DNA from 3 places in the Vibrio sp. V39_P1S14PM300 genome. Region 3 is predicted to be linked to each of the others. Evidence: predicted binding sites of a transcription regulator. Region 3 holds the regulator's gene; each other region holds the start of a gene.
What was found. The regulator CRP, encoded in region 3, controls carbon source genes, mostly activating them, when cyclic AMP is high. The targets are predictions, from matches to a motif close to TGTGANNNNNNTCACA.

Region 1: the regulator CRP is predicted to act here: its motif matches at 3,683-3,698, upstream of udp (uridine phosphorylase).
Region 2: the regulator CRP is predicted to act here: its motif matches at 2,165-2,180, upstream of malT (HTH-type transcriptional regulator MalT).

What each region holds. Positions count from the first base shown of each region.
Region 1 is NZ_WXWP01000338.1:4,053-11,675, forward strand. It holds gene CAG65_RS17625 (MATE family efflux transporter) at 1-1,150, shown strand, start outside; gene CAG65_RS17630 (zinc/cadmium/mercury/lead-transporting ATPase) at 1,241-3,538, shown strand; gene udp (uridine phosphorylase) at 3,782-4,540, shown strand; gene CAG65_RS17640 (hypothetical protein) at 4,594-5,403, opposite strand; gene metG (methionine--tRNA ligase) at 5,613-7,623, opposite strand, start outside.
Region 2 is NZ_WXWP01000337.1:3,569-11,191, forward strand. It holds gene malT (HTH-type transcriptional regulator MalT) at 1-2,005, opposite strand, end outside; gene CAG65_RS17540 (glycogen/starch/alpha-glucan phosphorylase) at 2,544-4,997, shown strand; gene malQ (4-alpha-glucanotransferase) at 5,111-7,291, shown strand; gene glgB (1,4-alpha-glucan branching protein GlgB) at 7,524-7,623, shown strand, end outside.
Region 3 is NZ_WXWP01000003.1:45,852-53,474, reverse strand. It holds gene CAG65_RS00445 (aminodeoxychorismate/anthranilate synthase component II) at 1-461, shown strand, start outside; gene CAG65_RS00440 (aspartate aminotransferase family protein) at 842-2,053, shown strand; gene astA (arginine N-succinyltransferase) at 2,151-3,170, shown strand; gene astD (succinylglutamate-semialdehyde dehydrogenase) at 3,189-4,646, shown strand; gene CAG65_RS00425 (DUF1338 domain-containing protein) at 4,810-5,607, shown strand; gene crp (cAMP-activated global transcriptional regulator CRP) at 5,681-6,313, opposite strand; gene CAG65_RS00415 (phosphoribulokinase) at 6,554-7,423, opposite strand; gene CAG65_RS00410 (YheU family protein) at 7,492-7,623, opposite strand, start outside.

The DNA of each region.
Region 1 (7,623 bases), on a different contig from region 3:
TGTGGTGGCAGCGTTCATGTTGTGGTTTATGCCTCAGTTGCTGGCGGCGATTGGTGCCAAAGGATACGCCGCCGAGCGGGCTCAGGCTTACTTGACCATCCTGTTGCCCAGTGGGCCGGTTGTCGCGGTAGCCATGGCGGCAGGGGCGGGGTTGCGCGCTGCCGGAGATGCTAAGCGGTCCATGCTGGCGACGTTGTCGGGAGGTATTGCCAATGCGGTGTTGGATCCATTGTTTATCTTCGGTTTTGGCTGGAATGTGGAAGGCGCTGCGCTAGCGTCGGTATTCGCCCGATTTACGGTGCTGTATTTTTCTCTTGCGCCTTTGATTAGAGTGCATCAATTGGTAGCGGTGCCGTCGCTGAACACTTGGCGCAACCACATCCGAGTAATACTGATGATCGCGGTGCCCGCCATTATCACCAATATTGCCACACCGATAGGTAATGCGATCGTTACGTCTTCCATTGCGCATTTTGGCGAGGACTATGTGGCGGGTTTTGCGGTTATCGGGCGGTTGACGCCAGTGTGTTTTGCGGTGATTTTTGCCTTGTCGGGCGCCGTCGGGCCAATCGTCGGTCAAAATTTCGGCGCCCATCGATTCGATCGGGTCAGAGAAACGCTCAGTAATGCTTTGCTGGTGACCACCCTCTACACCTTGTTTATATGTGTCGTCCTCTATTTTTGTCAGGGGCTGATTATTCGTGGTTTCTCCTTGTCTGGTGACGCCGCAGTGCTGGTGGCGGCCTTTTGTACTTATGTGGCGATCAGCTTTATTTTCAATGGCACCTTATTCGTCGCTAACACCTCATTTAACAATCTCGGCAAGCCGCTGTTTTCAACCGCGCTCAATTTAGGCAAGGCGACACTCGGAACCTTGCCGTTTGTCTACCTCGGTGCCGATTGGTTCGGGGCACTCGGCGTGGTGTATGGGCAGGCGGTCGGGACGGTGGTGTTTGGCCTGATCGCGTTGGTGGTGTTGCGCTGGCACATCAATGAACTGATGTCGTCACAGCAGCCCGCGGTGGTGCAAGTAGATCCGTCGGTTACCTGTGTGAACACCCAACCGTTTTGTACTCACGATGCGGTTCTGATCGACGAAGCCGGGGCCGACAGTGAAGTGCTGATCTCACCGGCCGAAAATAAATCCTGAAAAGCGTTGACCTTGGAGTAGAGTCCAAGGTTTATGCTGTGACTGTAATGAGAAAAGTTCTCTTTTTTAGTTGGAAACAGGAGTTCGATTATGTGCAGCAAACACGATGCATGTCGTTCAAATAAAATCGCAATTAACCCTTCTCAGGCTGGTTCATGCTCTAGCCCTAAAATTTCGTCTGTCCACATGGCAGAGGCATCAGATTCCGGCGCCGAATGCTGCAGCAGTCACAGTTGTGCATCGGGAAGCGATCCCGGTGACGAAGACAGCGACGCCGCTAGGGTAGCCAAATACACACAAAGCTGGCAGGTCGCAGGTATGGATTGCCCATCCTGCGCACGTAAAATTGAAACGGCCGTCAGTCGACTCGATGGCATTATTCAGGCGAAAGTGCTGTTTGCCACCGAAAAGCTGGTCGTTAAGTTTGATGACCAACGCCTGGCTCAGGCGGTCGAAGCCGCTGTTGTCGATACGGGGTTTACTCTCGTTTCCAACGCCTCTACGGCAACATCAGCAGACAATGCAGGCTGGCGACATGTGGTTCGCCAGAACGGTCAGATCATTGCGATCGCTACCGCGATGGCCGTCGGTGCACTGCTAAAACCGGTGGTCCCTCAAGTCAGTGAGTGGCTGTTTATCCTGACCTGCCTGATTGGCTTGGCGCCGATCATGAAAAAAGCATTCGCTCTGGCTAAATCCGGTACGCCGTTTGCGATTGAGACACTGATGAGTGTGGCTGCAATTGGGGCGTTGTATCTGGGCGAAACCGTTGAAGCGGCGATGGTGTTGTTGCTGTTTTTGATTGGTGAGCGATTGGAAGCATTTGCCGCCTCGCGCGCGCGCAGCGGCGTGCAGGCATTGATGGCGCTGGTGCCAGAGAATGCGACCAGAATCGATGATGGCCGCCGGGTACAGGTGTTGGCGGCCGACCTTAAACCAGGAGACATCATTGAAGTCGCGCCCGGAGCGCGAATGCCAGCAGATGGTCAGTTGCAGGAATCCTCAGCCAGTTTTGATGAGAGTGCGCTGACGGGGGAGTCGATTCCGGTTGAACGTTTCCTGGGTGACGCCGTGATGGCGGGCGCAGTGGTGGTGGACAAAGTGGTGCGCTTTCACGTGATCTCACGTCAGGGCGAAAATGCCATTGACCGGATTTTGCATCTGATTGAAGAGGCGGAATCTCGTAAAGCCCCTTTGGAGCGTTTTCTGGATAAGTTCAGTCGCTGGTACACACCGCTAATGATGCTGGTGTCGCTACTGGTGATCATCGTACCGCCGCTGATGTTTGCTCAACCATGGGAAACCTGGGTTTACCGCGGATTAGCTTTATTGCTGATTGCTTGCCCTTGTGCACTGGTGATCTCAACGCCAGCCGCCATCACTTCCGGGCTGGCCGCTGCTGCGCGGCGTGGGGCTCTGATTAAAGGCGGTGCTGCGCTAGAGCAGTTGGGTCATATCGACACCATTGCTTTTGATAAAACTGGTACACTGACCAAAGGCAAGCCGGAAGTCACCGACATTGAACCGGTAGAGCAGGTCTCTCTCGCGCAGCTGATGCGAGTGGCCGGAGCGATTGAAGTTGGCTCCAGTCATCCACTGGCGGTTTCTGTGGTCAACAAAGCGCAGCAGATGGGGCTGACGCTTCCGGAAGCCGAGGAGAAACAGGCGTTGGTAGGCAGTGGGGTACAGGGCCGGGTTGAAGGTGAGCTCTATCAAATTCTTGCGCCGAGCAAAGTATCTGTGCCTGTGAGTGCGACGTTGCAGACTCGCATTGAACAATTAGAAGGTGCGGGAAAAACGGTCGTGGTGGTACTGAAGGGTCAGTCTGAAGCGCTGGGTCTGATTGCCTGGCAGGACACGCTGCGCGAAGATGCGGCGCAGGCGATAACGGCACTCAAAGCTTTGGGTATCCATTCGGTGATGCTGACCGGAGACAATCCACGCAGCGCCGCTGCCATCAGCAGCCAGATTGGTATCGATTATCAGGCCGGCTTGTTACCACAGGACAAAGTGCACTACGTAGAAGCGTTATCGCAAAAGGCGAAGGTCGCCATGGTGGGGGACGGCATCAACGATGCGCCTGCAATGAAAGCGGCCAGTATCGGGATTGCCATGGGCGGCGGTACGGATGTTGCGCTGGAGACGGCAGACTCGGCTATCACCCATAACCGACTGGTGGAGCTGCCTGGTATGATTGAACTGTCCCGCGCAACTCTCAGCAATATCCGACAGAACATCACTCTGGCTTTGGGGCTGAAAGGGATATTTCTGGTGACCAGTTTACTCGGCATTACCGGCTTGTGGGTCGCTGTCTTGGCAGACAGTGGGGCCACCGCTCTGGTGACGCTGAACGCTCTGCGCTTACTGAAATTTAACCCTCGTCAGTAAACGTCCACGCGAACTGTCATAAATAGTCGCTACACTGGTTGAGTAGCGGCTATCACTTTTATGCAATCAATTGTCTTTGAGTTGGGATTAAGTGTGATCATGTCGATCATTTAATGAAATGCTAATTATGTTTACGCGCATCATTGTGACTCTAATCACTCTTTGTCAGGCGTTTGTTGGTTAGAGTAGGCAAGTACCCAATGAATCAATACGAGCTGAACAAGCCACTATAAGGAGTCTCTTATGTCTCAAGCAGTTTTCCATCTGGGCGTTACTGAAGCGGATCTTAATGGTGCCACACTGGCGATCATTCCGGGCGATCCGGCACGTGTACAGAAGATCGCAGAGCTGATGGATAACCCGGAATTTCTGGCAAGTCAACGTGAGTACACGGTGTACCGCGCTGAGCTGGACGGTAAACCGGTTGTGGTTTGTTCAACTGGTATCGGCGGTCCTTCTACGTCGATTGCGGTTGAAGAGCTTGCACAATTGGGCGTGCGTACTTTCCTGAGAGTGGGTACGACGGGCGCTATCCAACCACACGTCAATGTGGGTGACATGATCGTCACAACCGGTTCTGTGCGTCTTGATGGTGCGAGTCTGCACTTTGCTCCAATGGAATTTCCTGCGGTTGCCGACTTTGATGTGGCGACCGCAATGAAAGCGGCTGCGATTGATGCTGGCGCAACTGTCCACACCGGTGTGACCGCATCGAGCGATACTTTTTATCCAGGCCAAGAGCGCTACGATACCTTCACAGGCCGCGTTGTGAAGCGCTTCCAGGGTTCGATGAAAGAGTGGCAGGACATGGGCGTACTGAACTTCGAAATGGAGTCAGCGACGTTACTGACCATGTGTGCCAGCTCGGGTCTGAAAGCGGGTTGTGTTGCCGGTGTGATCATCAACCGCACGCAAAAAGAAATCCCGGATCACTCTACGCTGAAAGAAACCGAAGCACGCTCTATCAAAGTTGTGGTAGAAGCTGCGCGTAAGATGCTGTAATTTTTAGCTTCATTGTGAGTGATAAAGCCGCCGGTTCGGGCGGCTTTTTTGTGTCAGGCGGCAATCGCCACTTTGGGTAACGGCAGGTACAATGTTTCCGTCAGCTCAGACAGCATCTGATCATAAACGTTGGCGATGCTCAGCGAAACATCACTGGTCATGGCGTACAGCTGTTCGACACTGATGTCATACGCCGGATTGTCGGTCAGTTCCCCCAGCATATGCATCGCTTTAGAGCAGCCTGGTGAGGCAATCGACAGTGGGCTGATCAGCGCCAGTTGGTTGAGCTTACGGCGCATTTTGTCGCAGTAATATTTGACTCTCAGGGCGCCATCTTCCGTGTGCATATCCTGAATCGAAATGCGCAGCTGAGTCAGCACTTCCATGGAGTCGACTACTTGCTGCCAGTTGAGGTGATATTCGTCACTGAGGTCGTCTCGACCAGACTCTGCCAGCCAGGCCATGGCAATTTCATCCATCAGAAACAAACAGTGCCGAATGGTTTTACCGTGGATCATTTGATTACGGGCAACACTGCGGTCTGACCACTCCTTGTCTAACGCCTTGAGCTTGAGCTGTAAAATCCGGTACATGGGTTTATTTTCGAACTGGGCGGTGGCGATCAGATGGTTGCTGGTCTCCATTAATGCGTCCTGAAGATGGCTGAGCTCGGATTTCGGATTGTGCTCTGACGTCAGGCCCAGATGCGTGGCACTGCGGTGCTGACGGCACTGATGCAGCAGTTGTCGCAGGTCGACCAGCAATTCGTATTTGCGCTGCAGCGAATTTTGTCGTTGCTTGGACAGGTAAAGTAAAACTGCCAGTATGCCGATGGATATCAGCATCGAAATCAAAACAAACATAACCAACTCCTTGTTAATGCCTTTCTACCTCAAAAGGGGTAGCAGACTTAATGCCAAGAAATTAGTTATTTAAAAACAATGAGTTATCTAATTTAAATCCAAGATGTTGCGCTGTTTTGGTGCAAGCTGACCTAAAAGTGTGAACCTGGTCAATAAAAAAGCGCCTGATGTTTCCATCAGGCGCTGGGAGTTACAAGGCTGGCAGTGGGTTACATCACACGCATACCAGGCTGAGCGCCTTCGTGTGGCTCCAGGATCCACAGCTCGCTGCCACCAGGGCCTGCCGCCAGGATCATGCCTTCTGACATACCAAACTTCATCTTACGAGGTTTCAGGTTGGCAACCATAACGGTCAGTTTACCTTCCAGATCTTCCGGTTTGTACGCAGATTTAATGCCAGAGAATACCTGCCGGGTTTCGCCGCCAATATCCAGTTGGAACTTAAGCAGTTTGTTGGCTTTTGGCACTTCTTCGCACGAGATGATACGTGCAATACGCATATCTACCGCGGCAAAAGCGTCAAACTCAATCTCTTCAGCGATAGGATCTTTGTCTAACTCAGTCTGACTCGCTTTGTTCTTTTCCGCTTCTGCTTTTTCTTTCGCCGCCATTTCTGCTGCCGCGTCTTGCTTTGATGCTTCGATCATCGCTTCGATGTTCTTAGGATCAATACGGTTAAACAGGGCTTTGAACTTAGTGATTTCGTGGCCTGTCAGTGGTTGAGCAATGCCATCCCACGTTAGTTCCTGATTCAGGAATGCTTCCGTGCGCGCTGCAAGAGCAGGCATCACGGGTTTCAGGTATGTCATCAAAACGCGGAACAGGTTGATACCAACCGAGCAAATATCTTGCAGCTCTTGATCTTTGCCTTCTTCTTTAGCAACCACCCAAGGTGCTTTTTCATCAACGTACTGATTAGCTTTGTCCGCCAGTGCGGTGATTTCACGGATAGCTCGGCCAAATTCGCGAGTATCAAATAGCTCTGCAATACGATCCGCCGCTGCAACGAACTCGTTGTACAGTTCAGGCTCAGCAAAGTGCTCGGACAGTTTGCCGTCAAAACGTTTAGCAATGAAGCCGGCGTTGCGTGAAGCCAGGTTGACGATCTTGTTAACAACGTCCGCGTTGACGCGTTGGGTGAAGTCTTCCAGGTTCAGGTCAAGGTCGTCGATACGGCTGTTGAGTTTTGCCGCGTAGTAGTAACGCAGGCACTCTGGGTCCAGGTGTTCAAGGTACGTGCTCGCTTTCACGAACGTACCCTTAGACTTAGACATTTTTGCGCCGTTTACTGTGACGTAACCGTGGACGAATACGTTATTCGGTTTGCGGAAGCCAGAGCCTTCCAGCATGGCAGGCCAGAATAGGCTGTGGAAGTAAACAATGTCTTTACCGATGAAGTGGTAAAGCTCCGCTGAGCTGTCTTTGTTCCAGTACTCGTCAAAATTCAGATCATCCCGTTTGTCACACAGATTTTTGAACGAGCCCATGTAGCCGATCGGTGCGTCTAGCCACACGTAGAAGAATTTGTTTTTTTCACCTGGGATCTCGAAGCCAAAATATGGCGCATCACGTGAGATGTCCCATTGTTGCAGGCCTGATTCGAACCATTCTTGCATCTTGTTCGCGGTTTCAGCTTGTAGAGAGCCAGAACGTGTCCACTCTTTAAGCATGCTTTCAAACTGAGGCAGATCGAAGAAGAAGTGTTCAGAATCTTTCATGACCGGCGTCGCACCAGACACGGCCGATTTCGGATTGATCAGCTCGGTCGGGCTATAAGTTTCACCACAATTGTCGCAGTTGTCGCCGTACTGATCTTCCGATTTACACTTCGGACAGGTGCCTTTTACAAAACGGTCTGGCAGGAACATCTCTTTCTCAGGATCAAACAACTGAGAAATAGTGCGGCTGGAGATAAAGCCGTTTTTCTTGAGTTCTAAGTAGATGTGAGACGCCAGCTCGCGGTTTTCTTCCGAGTGTGTGCTGTGGTAGTTGTCAAAGCTGATATCAAAGCCAGCAAAGTCTTTCTGGTGCTCTTCGCTGACGGCGGCAATCATCTCCTCAGGTGTAATACCCATCTGTTGAGCTTTAAGCATGATTGGCGTGCCGTGAGCGTCGTCCGCACAGATGAAGTTTACAATGTTGCCACGCAGGCGTTGGTAACGAACCCAAATGTCCGCCTGGATATGCTCAAGCATGTGACCAAGGTGGATCGAACCGTTA
Region 2 (7,623 bases), on a different contig from region 3:
GATCCCCGCGTGCCTGCCAGAACAAGATAAGCGACAGAGAGGCGTTGGCGGTCCAGTCCACGTGGTAGGTGGATTGCTTCATCAGGTGGACAATCTGATCGATGAATTTTGCGGCTTTGTCGAGTTCACCACGGCCTATGGCGATACGTGCCAGCATCGAATAACTGTGCAGGTGTTTGCTGGGATCGTGATTGCCAAGCACATCCAGACCTTTGTAAGCGCACTCTTCAGCTTCATCCAGGCGGTTCCAGCACCACAGAATTTGAGCGCGGATGCGCAGTAGGAATTCGTGCAGTGGAACCTGTTGTAAGTGTTGCTCTTCAATCAGTTTAAAGGCGTTGTCTTGCACCTCATACGCGGCCTGAACGTAACCTTGCGCGATCAGAATTTCGCTTTGCTGCAGCATGGCCCACAGCGCCTGGTGGTAGACCTGATACTGACGCGCCAGTTTTTCGGTCTGTTGCATCATTGGCAGGGCGCGGCTGAGCTGCCCGAGCACGTGATTCACCTCGCCAACCACAGAGGTGGCGACAATGCGGCTGCGGTAGATGGTATTGTCCAGCTGACTGAGCGCCAGTTCAGCCAGCTCAAGTGCGTTTTCCGGTTCGTTCTGGTTGATGGCAACCTGAGCCCGCAACGCGTTGAACTCCCCTTGCTCTTTGGTACTGAGTACCACGTTAAACGCGCGCATCTGTTCATCGGCTTTGCGCAACAGATCACCGACATCATTGTAGCGGTGCTGACTTTGTGCCAGCCAGGCCTGCAACATACACAGTTTCGGTTCACTGTAGAGCTGCTCCGGGGTCAGGGACTCTATCGCCGCTTCCAGCGTTCGCAGTTCACCACCATTGAACATCTGCCAACCGTACTGGGTGACAATATCGGCCACCAGCTGTGAGTTGTCGGCTTTCTGAGCGTGACGCAACGCTTGATGGGGCGCATTTTGTGCCAACCAGGCGCTGGCAGCGGCTTTATGCAGCTCCAGCTCTTTTTGTGGCATGCGCGCCATGCGTTCGTGAGCGAGAAATTCGCCAAACAGATTGTGGAAGCGGTACCAGTTCTGTTCACCTTCCAGCGGATGAATGAAGAGACCGAAACGGTTGAGCGATTCAATCATACTCAGGGCGTCATCGCGTCCGGTCAGGGCACAGACCAGCGCATCGTTAAAGTTGTCCAGTACCGAACACTGCATCAGAAACTGACGGGTTTCCAGATCCAGCAGATCAAACACCTCTTCGACCAAGTAGTCCCACAGATGCGCATTATTGAACTGGGAAACGGATTCCATCGACTGGATCAAGGTTCGCTTTTGATGCTGCGCTTGTAATGCGATCAACTGCAACGCAGACGGCCAGCCCTCCACATAAGAGCGCAGATTGTCGGCGGTGGTATCGTCAATCCCATCACTGACCCGTTGATTGAAAAAGCGGGTGGTTTCTTCGGTGTCAAATGCCAGCAATTCATGACCGATCTCGATCATCAGATCGCGGACACGCAAATTGGCGGTGCCTAAGGGAGGCGCCGCTCGACTGGTGACCACCAGCGTCAGATTATCCGGCATGTGCTTGAGGAAAAAGCGCATGGCTTCATGGATATCGTCGTCGGCAATCAGATGATAATCATCCAGTACCAGATAGCACTCCTGATGAAAGTCCGACATTTCACTGAACACTTCGCCAAACAGAGAGTGCGGCGAAGAGAACTGGCGTTTCTCCGCCAGTTTCTGCGCATTCGGGCAGGAAAAGTGGGTGGCTTTGTTCAGTGCCTGCAGCATGTAATTCATAAAGCGGAACGGGTCGTTGTCGCTTTCGTCGATGCTGTACCAGCCGACATTCGGTTTGTCCGACAGCCACTGGGCTGCCATGGTGGTCTTACCGTACCCCGCTGGGGAGCGGAATAGCACCAGTTTATAGCAGGGTGCCTGCTGTAGCAGCTCGAGAACCCGCGGGCGAACAATGGCGTTATGCAGGCGTCCCGGCCGGGTCAGTTTAGAAGGAATCCACATGGTTGAATTTCAGCCCCTAATTAAATCAGTCCTCAAGGTCAGTAGAACTATCTACTGACCGAATTATTAAGATGGTACTGGAAGTCGCTGGTGACGGTTATTGATCGAGGACGAGATTTTTGCTCGTTTCACAAAATTGGTGCTTCTACGCCCTGTAAATGTGAGTTTGATCAAGTTTGTTTGGCTTTGAATCGTCCCTTTGCGCCATTGGTTACACCGGTTTGGTGGTTGGCGATGCGAAATGACGCCTTAATATGTGATCTGTGTAGTATTCTGCTCATTTGTGTATTTTTCCTTCAACCTGCGCGTCACACTCTGAATGTATGCTCAATGCGTTGGTGTTGTGATCTGACTCACTGCTGCGTTTGTCCGATGGCGGCAGTTATGAGAGTTGGATCACTGAGTTGTGTTGTATCCGCCCTCTACGCCCTGAGCCCTCATCCTCCTCCTGCCAAAGTTTAGGAGGATGTTTCGATTGCACTGTCGATGCACGATACGTCTCAGATGGATTAAAACTAAAAGTAAGTGAGATTTCGTCATGAAACCTGCGCAACAGAAACACTTTGATAAAGCTTCTTTCCAAGCGAGTGTGAAAAAGCACCTTTCTGCGACCTACGCAACCACCGTTGAGCATGCGAGCAGCCGGGCCTGGTATCTGGCTATGGGCCGTGCCTTAGCGGAAATGACCACCTTCGACATGCTGCAAACCGAACAAGACGACAAGATCCGTCATGCTAAGAGCGTGAACTACCTGTCGCTTGAGTTTCTGATCGGCCGTCTGACCGGCAATAACTTGATCAGCCTCGGATTGTACCAACAGATCACCGATGCTATGGCAGAGCTGGGGCAGAGCCTGACCGATCTGCTGGAGGAGGAACGTGATCCGTCACTCGGTAACGGTGGTCTGGGTCGTCTGGCGGCGTGTTTCATGGACTCGCTGGCAGCTCAGGAATTTCCGACCGTCGGTTACGGCCTTCACTATGAATACGGCCTGTTTAAGCAGTCGTTTAAACAGGGTCATCAACAAGAAGCACCGGATGCCTGGTGCGGGGTTGAGGGTTACCCGTGGGAAGTGGCGCGTCCGGATTTGGCGCAGGAAATCGGGTTCTACGGTCACGTGGATGTTTACCAGGAGAATGGCAAAGAGAAACGTCGTTGGGTACCGGGGATGTCTGTAAAAGCCATGCCGTGGGATCTGCCGATTGTCGGTTATGAAAGTGACACGGTGTACCCGCTGCGTTTGTGGGAATGTCAGGCGATCGCTCCTTTTTCGCTGGAGAGCTTTAACAATGGTAACTATTTTGAAGCGCAGCACGCCTTGATTGACGCGGGTAACATCACCAAAGTGTTGTACCCGAATGACAACCATGAAAAAGGCAAGACACTGCGTCTGATGCAGCAGTACTTCCACAGTGCTGCGTCGGTGCGTGATATCCTGCGTCGTCATGAAGAAGCAGGCCATACCCTGGCTTCGCTGCCGAAGTTTGAAACCATCCAACTGAACGATACACATCCGACGATTGCGATCCCAGAGCTGATGCGCATTCTGCTGGATGACAAATCACTGTCATGGGAAGACGCGTGGGCGATCTGTTCTAAAACGTTTGCCTACACTAACCACACTTTGCTGCCAGAAGCACTGGAAACCTGGGACGAGTCTCTGATCCAGCGTCTGTTGCCGCGTCACATGGAAATCATTTACGAAATTAACCACCGCTTCTTGCAGGAAGTTCGGGCGAAATGGCCGGGCGATGTAGCCAAACAGCAAAAACTGTCGATCATTCAAGACGGTTTCCACCGTATGGTTCGCATGGCCAACTTGTGTGTGGTCGGCTCTTACGCAGTCAACGGTGTTGCGGCGCTCCACTCTGAACTGGTCAAACGTGACCTGTTTCCGGAATTTGATCAACTGTACCCAACCCGCCTGCAAAACGTGACCAACGGCATCACGCCGCGTCGCTGGCTCAAGTTCTGTAACCCAGGCCTGTCAGCTTTGATTTCAGAAAAGATTGGCGATCAGTGGCCAGCAGATTTGGATCAGCTGGAAGCGATCGCGCAGTACGCCGATGACACCAGATTCCAGCAACAGTTCATGGCGGTGAAGAAGCAGAACAAAGAGCGTCTGGCGAAATGGGTCAAAGACAACATGGGGATCGATCTTGATACTAATGCGATCTTTGATGTGCAAATCAAGCGTCTGCATGAATACAAACGTCAGCACCTGAATATGCTGCACATTCTGTCGCTCTACCACCGCTTGATCAACGATCCGGACTTTGACATGGCGCCGCGCGTGGTGTTTTTCGCGGCGAAAGCGGCACCGGGTTATCATCTGGCCAAAGAGATCATCTACGCCATCAACAAGATTGCCGATAAAGTGAACAACGATCCTCGTATCGGCGGCAAACTGAAAGTGGTGTTCGTTCCGGATTACCGCGTCAGCATGGCGGAAATCATCATTCCGGCGGCGGATGTGTCCGAACAAATTTCGACGGCGGGTAAAGAGGCTTCGGGTACCGGCAACATGAAGATGGCGCTCAACGGAGCATTGACGATAGGGACGATGGATGGTGCCAACGTTGAGATCCGCGAAGAAGTCGGCGATGACAACATCTACATCTTCGGTCTGGAAGTGGATCAGGTCGAAGCGCTGAAAGCGTCCGGCTACAACCCTTATGACTACTACAACGCGGACCCGTTGCTCAAAGCGTCGCTGGATCTGTTGTTGGGGGATGAATTTACTCCGGGCGAACCTGGCAAGCTGAGAGCCACCTATGACAGCCTGCTCGACGGCGGCGATCCATATCTGGTGCTGGCGGACTTTGCCTCTTATGTCAAAGCGCATGAGGACATGGACAAACAGTACCGCGAACCGGCGGGCTGGGCGAAGAAAGCGATACTGAATACCGCATTGGTCGGCAAGTTCAGTTCCGACCGCAGTATTCGCGATTACGTGAATAACATCTGGAAACTGGAAGCGGTTCACCGTTAATCCAAATAAGCCAAGGCTCGAAGAGCCTTGGCTCTGTCACTTATAACGATACAACTGATCACAGATCATAACACCCTACATTTGAAGGTTATTGCAGTCCTTCGGAGAGAGCGATGAAAGAACATAATGCATTAAAACAAGTCGCTGAAATGGCGAGACTGGCCGACAGCTACGTGAGTGCGTGGGGAGACGAAGCGAAGGTTGAGGATGAAACTCTCCTTCGCTTGCTTGCGTCTTTGGGCTACGACACCACCAGCGACGATGCCCTGCTGAAATCTGCGGAGAAAAAACACCGCAAAGACGTGCTGGACCCGGTGCTGGTCCTGCGTGATGGTGAAGCGGTGGAAGTACCGCTTTACTTGGGCGTGAGTGCTCGTGAAAGCGAGTTCAGCTGGCGTCTGGAAACCGAGCAGGGAGAGGTACTTGAAGGCTATCTTCAATCACAAATCGTTCGCGATGAACGCAATGAGGGTGGCCCTTTAGTGTTTGCATTGTCGGGGGATCTGGCGTGGGGCTACCACAAGCTGTTTATTTCCCGTAAGCGTCGTAAATCACCGTATGAAATGACGTTGATCATTGCTCCTCAAGCCTGCTACAAGCAGTCGCCGATGCTCGCCGGCAAAAAAATGTGGGGACCGAGTGTGCAGCTGTACACCCTGCGTACTCAGCATAACTGGGGGATTGGCGATTTTGGCGACCTGAAACAGTTGGTGTCTGATATCGCATCACGCGGCGGTGACTTTGTCGGCCTCAACCCGATTCACTCCCTGTTTCCGGCGAATCCGGAAGGCGCGAGCCCGTACAGCCCGTCGTCACGTCGCTGGCTGAACATTCTGTACATTGATGTCAGCTCGGTGGCGGAGTTTGCGCTCAGTGCTGAAGCACAGCAGAAAGTCGGCAGTGCCGACTTCCAACAGCGTCTGCAAAAAGCCCGCGATTCACACTGGGTCAACTACACCGAAGTGGCGGCGCTGAAAATGAGCGTTCTGCCGATGTTGTTCGCCGAATTTAAAAAGCGTCATCTGGAGAAAAACAGCGATCGGGCCCGCGCGTTCCTGGCCTTTGTGGAAGAGGGCGGTGACAGCCTGCTGCATCAGGCGGCGTTTGATGCGCTGCATGCTGATTTGCATGCCCAGGACATGAGCGTCTGGGGCTGGCCGGTGTTTCCGGAAAAATACCGCCGCTTTGATAGCGTTGCGGTGCAGAAGTACATTGAAGAACATCAGGATCAGGTGCATCTGTATATGTACCTGCAGTGGGTGGCGGACACACAAATCAACGAAGCACAGCTGCTGGCAGAAGAAAAGGGGATGTCGGTTGGTTTGTATCGCGATCTGGCGGTGGGTGTGGCCGATTCCGGTGCTGAAACCTGGGCCGATGACGGTAATCTGATCCTTGACGCCAGCATCGGCGCGCCGCCGGATGTTCTGGGTCCTCTGGGTCAGAATTGGGGGTTGCCGCCACTCAACCCGCAGGTGCTGCAGGCGACCGGTTACGATGCGTACATCAAGTTGCTGCGTGCCAATATGAAACATTGTGGTGCGTTGCGCATCGACCACGTGCTGGGTTTGCTGCGTTTGTGGTGGATTCCAAAAGGTGAAAACGCCACCAAAGGTGCGTACATCTACTACCCGGTCGAAGACATGTTGGCGATTCTGGCACTGGAATCTCACCGCCACCAGTGCAGCGTGATCGGTGAAGATTTAGGTACGGTGCCGGATGAAATCGTGGACATTCTACGTGACGCCGGAGTGCATTCGTACAAAGTGTTTTTCTTTGAAACTTCCAAAGAAGACGGCGGTTATATTTCTCCGAAGCATTATCCGGTGCAGTCGATGTCGGCACTGTGTACCCACGATATGCCGACTCTGCGTGGTTTCTGGCACTGTGACGATCTGAAAATGGGTCAGGAGCTGGGATTGTACCCAGATGAAGAGCAGCTCAAAGGTCTATTTGATGACCGCCTCAAGAGTAAGCAGGGGATCCTGGACTCGGTGGCGGGGCACGACAATTTGCCATCCGGTATTGGCCGCGATGCGCAGTTCGTGCCGATGGATAACTACCTGGCGGAAGCGCTGCAATTGCACGTGGCATCTGGCGCATCAACATTGCTCAGCGTTCAGTTGGAAGACTGGCTTGAAATGGACAAGCCAGTCAACATTCCAGGAACGGTGAACGAGTATCCGAACTGGCGTCGCAAACTGTCGATGAATCTCGACGAAGTGTTTGCCAAGCCGGAAGTCAATCGAATCGCTCAGCGTTTGACCGACGTGCGCACCAGCGCGTCTAAGTAACCCCCAACTGGCAGGGAGGCGCTGTTGGGCAAATCCCTGTTGGTTTCCGCCAGATGGGCAATTTCCTCTGGTGACGGGCGGTGAGATGGAAAAATATCGGCTGTGTCACTCAATGCGTGCACTGACTTCGATAAGATAGACAAACGCTAGATAAGCCCGCTAAATAGCGGGCTTTTTATCAAATGGAAGAGATAAACGCCTCCGCAGGACAGCCAGGTTAGGGAGAAAGAATTTGAAGAAAAGCAACAGCATTGATAACAAAAAAACACACGCCTATAACCAGCTTTCTCAAGCGGCCTTTGCTGACCCGTTTGGTTTTCTAGGGCCGTATC
Region 3 (7,623 bases):
CCGCCTTAAACCCAACCCATCTGGTGATTTCACCCGGCCCCTGCACGCCGAATGAAGCTGGCATCTCGCTGGCGGCGATTGAACACTTCGCTGGCCGTCTGCCCATACTGGGGGTTTGTCTGGGTCATCAGGCCATTGCTCAGGTGTTTGGAGGTAAGGTGGTGCGGGCACGTCAGGTCATGCATGGAAAAACCTCGCCGATTTGTCATACCGGTCGCAGCGTATTTCGCGGGCTCAATAATCCACTGACCGTGACCCGTTATCACTCGCTGGTGGTTGAACGGCACAGTTTTCCGGACTGTTTTGAACTGACCGCCTGGACGGAACATGACGATGGCCGTGTCGATGAAATCATGGGCTACCAGCATGTGTCGTTGCCAATTGACGCGGTCCAGTTTCATCCTGAATCGATCAAAACCGAGCAAGGCCATCAGCTTCTGGCCAATTTTCTGGCACGCTGAGGCAGGTGTCTTTCTGACCGCGATCACTTTTCTTAACATTTCTTTCATCAAAATTGCATCTGAATAAACACTGCAAATCTATTCGCCGCACATAGTGCGTCCCCACCTGAACGCCTGCTATCACTGAGTTGGCTGGTCTGCTGAGCCAGGGCGACGGAAAAAAAGCTTCATAAAAGCGGTGAGTTGATGCATAAATAATCATGAATAGTGACTGATAACGGGCGAAAGCGGCGTGAAAAAGAACAAACCACTATTGAAATGGTTAATTAAATGTAAATACAATGCTTCCGCAGCTTAAATGCAACACAAAATATGCTTTCAAGAAATTGATGGATAACACGCTGATCTGCTTGGCATGCGGTATCAAGAGGGAATGTGTAATGACTTTGGAAAATAAAGTAGAACGCGGTTTGTTTAATGAGGTAATGGTACCTTGTTATAACCCAATGGAGATGATTCCGGTTAAAGGTGAAGGTTCACGCATCTGGGATCAGGATGGTAACGAATACATCGATTTCGCTGGCGGTATTGCTGTGAGCTGTCTGGGGCATTGTCACCCGGCGATGGTGAAGGCATTGACGGAACAGGGCAATAAACTGTGGCACCTGAGCAATGTCATGACCAACGAGCCGGCGCTGCGTCTGGCGAAAAAGCTGACTGAAGTCAGCTTTGCGGAAAAGGTCTTCTTTGCCAACTCCGGGGCTGAAGCCAACGAAGCGGCGCTGAAACTGGCCCGCCGATACGCGGCGGATGTGTTTGGCCCGGAAAAATCAGAAATCATCGCCTTCAAACAAGGTTTCCACGGTCGTACCTTTTTCACGGTTACCGTCGGCGGTCAGGAAGCGTACTCAGACGGTTTCGGTCCGAAGCCAGGCGACGTAACGCACCTACCATACAATGACGTGGCGGCGCTTCAGGCCCACATCTCGGATCGTACTTGTGCCGTGATGATGGAGCCATTACAAGGTGAAGGCGGTATCGTGCCTCCGACGCCGGAGTTTGTTCAGGCAGTACGTGAACTGTGTGACAAGCACAACGCACTGTTGATCTTTGATGAAGTGCAAACCGGTAATGGTCGTACTGGCCAGTTCTATGCTTACCAAGGGCTGGGGGTGACTCCGGATATTCTCAGCACCGCAAAATCACTTGGTGGCGGTTTCCCTATCGGTGCAATGCTGACGACCAGCAAACTGGCAGAGCACCTCAAAGTGGGCACTCACGGTTCAACTTACGGCGGCAACCCACTGGCGTGTGCGGTTGCGGAAGCGGTGGTTGATATCGTCAGTCAGCCTGACACCCTGGCGGGCGTCAAAGAGCGTGAAGCGCTTTTCCGCGACGGTTTAGCTAAAATTAATGATAAATACTCGCTGTTTAAAGAGGTTCGTGGTCAGGGCTTGCTTCTGGGCGCGGCACTCAACGATGAATGGCAAGGCCGTGCGCGTGACGTCTTGGTCGCGGCGGGCAAACAAGGATTGATGGTGTTGGTGGCTGGCGCGAATGTCGTGCGTTTTACACCATCACTCGTGATTACAAAACAAGAAATTGAAGAAGGCCTGGCACGACTGGAGAAAGCGATCGCTTCACTGGTTTAAGCCGGCTGATCGCCACATCGCTCTCATAGGATGAGGGGGTGTGGCGAATGCCTGGGGCCTAATGATTAGGCCCTGTTTGCATCTGGAGGGAATATTGATGCTAGTTGTTCGCCCTATTGCAATGTCAGACTACGATGCGCTGCACACCTGCGCGGTAGAGTCGGGTCATGGATTCACATCACTGCCGGTTAACGAAGAGCTGTTAACCAACCGCATTCAGCACTCAGAATACAGTTTCGCCAAACCGGACGTGTCCGGACCGGGGGATGAAGGCTACCTGATGGTTGGCTTTGACACCGACAGCGGCGAAGTGGCCGGGACGACCGGGATCGAAGCGTCGATCGGCTGGGATGTACCTTTCTACTCTTACCACATCAGTACCATTGTGCATTCGTCCCCGAAACTCGGGGTCAATAACGTAGTGAAACTGCTGACGTTTGGTAATAACTACACAGGTTGTTCGGAAATCTGCACCCTGTTTCTGCGTCCGCAGTTCCGTCAGGGCTTGAATGGCCGTCTGATGTCTAAGTGTCGTTTTCTGATGATGGCGGAACATCCGCATCGTTTCTCGAAGACCATTTTCGCTGAAATGCGTGGCGTGTCCGACGCCGAAGGCAACTCGCCATTCTGGCAATGGCTGCAGGAACACTTCTTCTCCATCGATTTCACGATGGCGGATTATCTGACGGGCATTGGTAAAAAAGGCTTTATTGCCGACCTGATGCCGAAGCTGCCGATTTACGTCAATCTGCTGAGCAAAGAAGCGCAGCAAGTCATTGGTCAGGTTCACGAAAACACCCGCCCGGCCCTGCGTTTGCTGGAAAAAGAAGGCTTCACCTGTCGCAACTATGTCGACATTTTTGATGCCGGTCCAACGGTTGAGTGTGACCTGCGCAATATCGAATCGGTGCGTCACTCGATTCGCGCCAAAGTAACGATTGCGGAGCATGCCAGTTCACAGGACTTTCTGATTGCCAATACGTCATTTGAAAACTTCCGTGCCACGGCGGCAAAAGCGGCGTATGACAAAGAAAGCGAAAGCGTGATTCTGGCCCCGGATGTGGCCGAAGCGCTGCACTTGGCACCGGGCGATTATGTGCGCATGCTGGTGCAATAAAAGAGAAGGATAAACAAGATGACTCAATGGATTGCTGGAGAGTGGGTCGCCGGACAAGGCGAGCCGATGCATTCTCAAAGCCCATACAATAATGAAGTGATCTGGCAGGGCGACAGTGCGACGCCTGCGCAGGTAGACGCCGCGATCAAAGCGGCGCGTCAGGCTTTCCTGAGCTGGAAAAAACTCAGCTTTGAGCAGCGTGAAGCGATTGTGCTGGCGTTTGCCGAGCAAGTGAAGCAACACAGCGAAGAGATTGCCGAGATCATTGCCAAAGAAACCGGCAAGCCGTTGTGGGAAACGCGCACTGAAGCGGCGGCTATGGCCGGCAAAATCGCGATCTCGATCCGCGCTTATCATGATCGCACCGGTGAAGCGGCTCGTGAAGCGAACGGTAACCAGATTGTGCTGCGTCACCGTCCATTGGGTGTGATGGCGGTCTTTGGGCCGTACAACTTCCCGGGTCACCTGCCAAATGGTCACATCGTGCCGGCATTGCTGGCGGGGAATACGGTGGTATTTAAACCGTCAGAGCAAACGCCGCTGACCGGTGAATTTGCCGTCAAGCTGTGGGAAAAAGCCGGCTTGCCTGCGGGCGTCATTAACCTGGTGCAGGGCGCGAAAGAAACCGGCATTGCGCTGGCGGATGCCAAAGGCATCGATGGCCTGCTGTTTACCGGCAGTGCCAATACTGGTCACTTGCTGCATCGTCAGTTTGCAGGCCAGCCTGGTAAGATGTTAGCGCTGGAGATGGGTGGCAACAACCCAATGGTGATTTCCGAGCACTACGGCGATCTGGACGCGACGGTGTACACCATCATTCAATCGGCGTTCATCAGTGCCGGTCAGCGTTGTACCTGTGCTCGTCGCCTCTACGTCCCGGTGGGAGAGAAAGGCGATGCGCTGATTGCCCGTTTGGTTGACGCAACCAAGAACATTCGTATCGATCAGCCGTTTGCCGAGCCGGCACCGTTCATGGGGCCGCAGATTTCTCAGGCTGCGGCAAAAGTGATCCTGGACGCGCAGGCGAACTTACAATCGCTGGGCGGAGAAAGCCTGCTGGAAGCCACGCCGGGTGAAGCAGCGTTCGTCTCGCCAGGCATCATTGACGTCACTCACATCGCTGAGCTGCCGGATGAAGAGTACTTTGGCCCATTGCTGCAGGTGGTGCGCTACGCCACGCTGGAAAGCGCGGTTGAGATGGCTAACGATACCCGTTTCGGTTTATCGGCTGGCCTGGTGTCGACCGATGACGGCGAATGGGACTACTTTGTGGAGCACATCCGCGCCGGTATCGTGAACCGCAACCGTCAACTGACGGGCGCTAGCGGTGACGCGCCGTTTGGTGGTCCGGGCGCTTCAGGCAACTTACGTCCAAGCGCTTACTACGCCGCCGATTACTGCGCATACCCAATGGCATCAATGGAAGGTGGGGAAACGATCCTGCCGGCCACTCTGAGCCCGGGTTTAGAACTATAACGACAGTATTACACTCAGTTTCGTCACAGGTTGAAGGCTATCTGCGCGGCATTCTGGACATGCGGTCAGGTAGCCTCCTTTCTATCTTGCCGGGCGATTAAATGGGCCGGTGAAGAGAGAGCACAATTCGATAACACGTTAACAACCCCGACAAGGAGGCGTTATGACGCCAGCTGTTTTATTTCAATCGCTGTGGAATGACTACATTCACCGCCTGTGTCCGTCCGCGGACAAAGTTCATCAACTGCTGCAGGAAGACGAGCCGTTGATCAATGATCACATAGCTCTGCGCACCTTTAATGTCGCACCACTTGGTATCGACACCCTGGCCAAACCGTTTCTGGCGCTGGGTTACACCCCGTGTGGCGACTATGTGTTTGAGAGCAAGAAGCTGGTGGCCAAGCACTATGAACACCCGGATCCGCTGCAGCCAAAAGTGTTCATCAGCGAGCTGAAAGTGGAAGAGTGCTCGCCGGCGCTACAGGCCATCGTCGCCAATCTGGTTGCGCAGGTCGATGCTGCGGCGCTGGAAGGGGAAGCGTTTTTGTACGGTGGTCGCTTGTGGCAACTGAGTTATGCGGATTACCAAACGCTGGCGAAAGAGAGCGAGTATGCCTCCTGGCTGGCTGCGCATGGCTACGGTGCGAATCACTTTACCGTCAGTGTGAATCAGCTCAAGGCGTTCGATGAAGTGCAGCAGGTCAATGATCACCTGCGACAGGCAGGCTTTACCATCAATACCTCAGGTGGCGAAGTGAAAGGCTCACCGGATGTACTGCTGGAACAATCTTCGACCATGGCAGATAAAGTCGTGGTTCAGTTTAGTGAAGGCAGTGAGATCATCCCGGGTGGCTTTTATGAATTTGCTAAGCGTTACCCGATGGCGGATGGTCAGTTGTATCCGGGTTTTGTGGCGGCTTCGGCGGATAAGATTTTCGAGAGCACCGACAGTCAGTCGTAACACGTTCGGCATGATAACAAAAAGCCACCTGACGGTGGCTTTTTCAATTTGAACGTTGTTTTCTGGCGGGAAATTAACGCGTGCCGTATACCACGATGGTTTTACCGTGGGCAGAAATCAGATTCTGCTCTTCCAGCATTTTCAGGATACGACCAACTGTTTCACGTGAACAGCCGACAATCTGACCGATCTCCTGGCGAGTGATCTTGATTTGCATGCCGTCTGGGTGGGTCATCGCATCTGGTTGTTTGGCTAGGTTCAGCAGAGTCTGAGCAATACGACCGGTAACGTCTAGGAACGCCAGGTCGCCCACTTTCTGGCTGGTGACTTGCAGACGACGAGCCATCTGGGCTGACAGGCGCATCAGGATATCCGGATTGACCTGAATCAGCTGACGGAATTTCTTGAATGAAATTTCCGCGACTTCACAAGGAGATTTCGCGCGAACCCAAGCTGTGCGCTCCTGGTCTTCTTCGAACAAACCAAGTTCACCGATAAAGTCACCTTGGTTCAGGTAAGACAGGATCATCTCCTTACCTTCTTCGTCTTTAATAAGTACAGCAACAGACCCTTTGACGATGTAGTACAAAGTCTCTGCTTTCTCGCCCGCGTGGATCAGCGTGCTTTTTGAAGGGTACTTATGAATATGACAATGTGAAAGAAACCACTCTAGTGTTGGGTCGGTTTGAGGTTTACCTAGAACCATAATATCTCACTTCCTCTGCAGGGTACGCTTGCCGCTATCCATATTTTAGCCAAGCCTGAATTTGACTTACTAGAATAAGAGCACTTTACCAATGCTGCAAGCTATCTTGTGTTTCGGTTAAGAATAGTATCCTTTTTCGAAAACGATTTCTTGATTTTAATCGTGTCCGGGTTGTGATTATTTACGCAAAAATGTGCACATGATCACGGTATGAAAAGTAATCTTGCGCGCCGTGCATTTCTAACCAATTTTTCCGGTTTCAATCAGCTGTTGCAGGATAGGCCGGACAATCAGTTCCATAGCAAAACTCATTTTTCCTCCCGGAACCACAATGGTGTTGTGGCGCGACATGAACGAGCCGTCAATCATGGCCAGCAGGTAGGGAAAGTCGACATTCTTGATGCCGCGCAGGCGGATCACCACAAAACTCTCATCCAGGCTCGGGATGCCTTTGGCATTGAGCGGGTTGGAGGTGTCGACGGTGGGGACGCGCTGGAAGTTGATGTGCGTTCGTGAAAATTGCGGCGTAATGTAATTGAGGTAGTCGTCCATTGAGCGCACGATGGAATCCATCACCGCCTCGCGCGAGTGACCACGGTCGCGGGTGTCGCGCACGAATTTCTGAATCCATTCGAGGTTGACGATTGGCACCATGCCGATCAGCAGATCCACATGTTGCGCGACGTTGGTGTCGCCGTCGACCACGCCGCCGTGCAGCCCCTCATAAAACAGCACATCGGAGTTTTCCGGCAGTTCCTGCCACGGGGTAAAGGTGCCGGGCATCTGGTTGTAGGGCACGGCTTCATCAAATGTGTGCAAGTAGCGGCGCACTTTACCGACGCCCTCATCGCCGTATTTATGGAAAAACTCTTCCAGTGCCGGGAAATCGTTGGCCTGAGGGCCGAAATAGCTGATGTGACGTCCTTGTTCACGCGCTTTACGGATTTCCACATCCATTTCCGGACGGGTAAAGCGGTGGAAACTGTCGCCCTCCACCCAGGCCGGGCGGATGTTCATCATGTTGAACATCTTGCGGAAAGCTTCCGAAGTGGTGGTCGTTCCGGCACCGGAGGAACCGGTCACCGCAATGATCGGGTGTTTTGCTGACATGACATTCCCTGTCTGTTTTGATTATGAAACCACTATATCATGGAAACGTGACAATTGTGGTGTGGCAGTTAAAGATGGCGGCGCAGCTGGATGTCCACCGTTTCGTGCAGTTCAGAGAAGACGATCACTGCTTCTCCGGACTCAAGCTGCGCTTTGACCTGGTCGACTTTGTGTTGCAGGGACGTTTCCACTTCACCGTA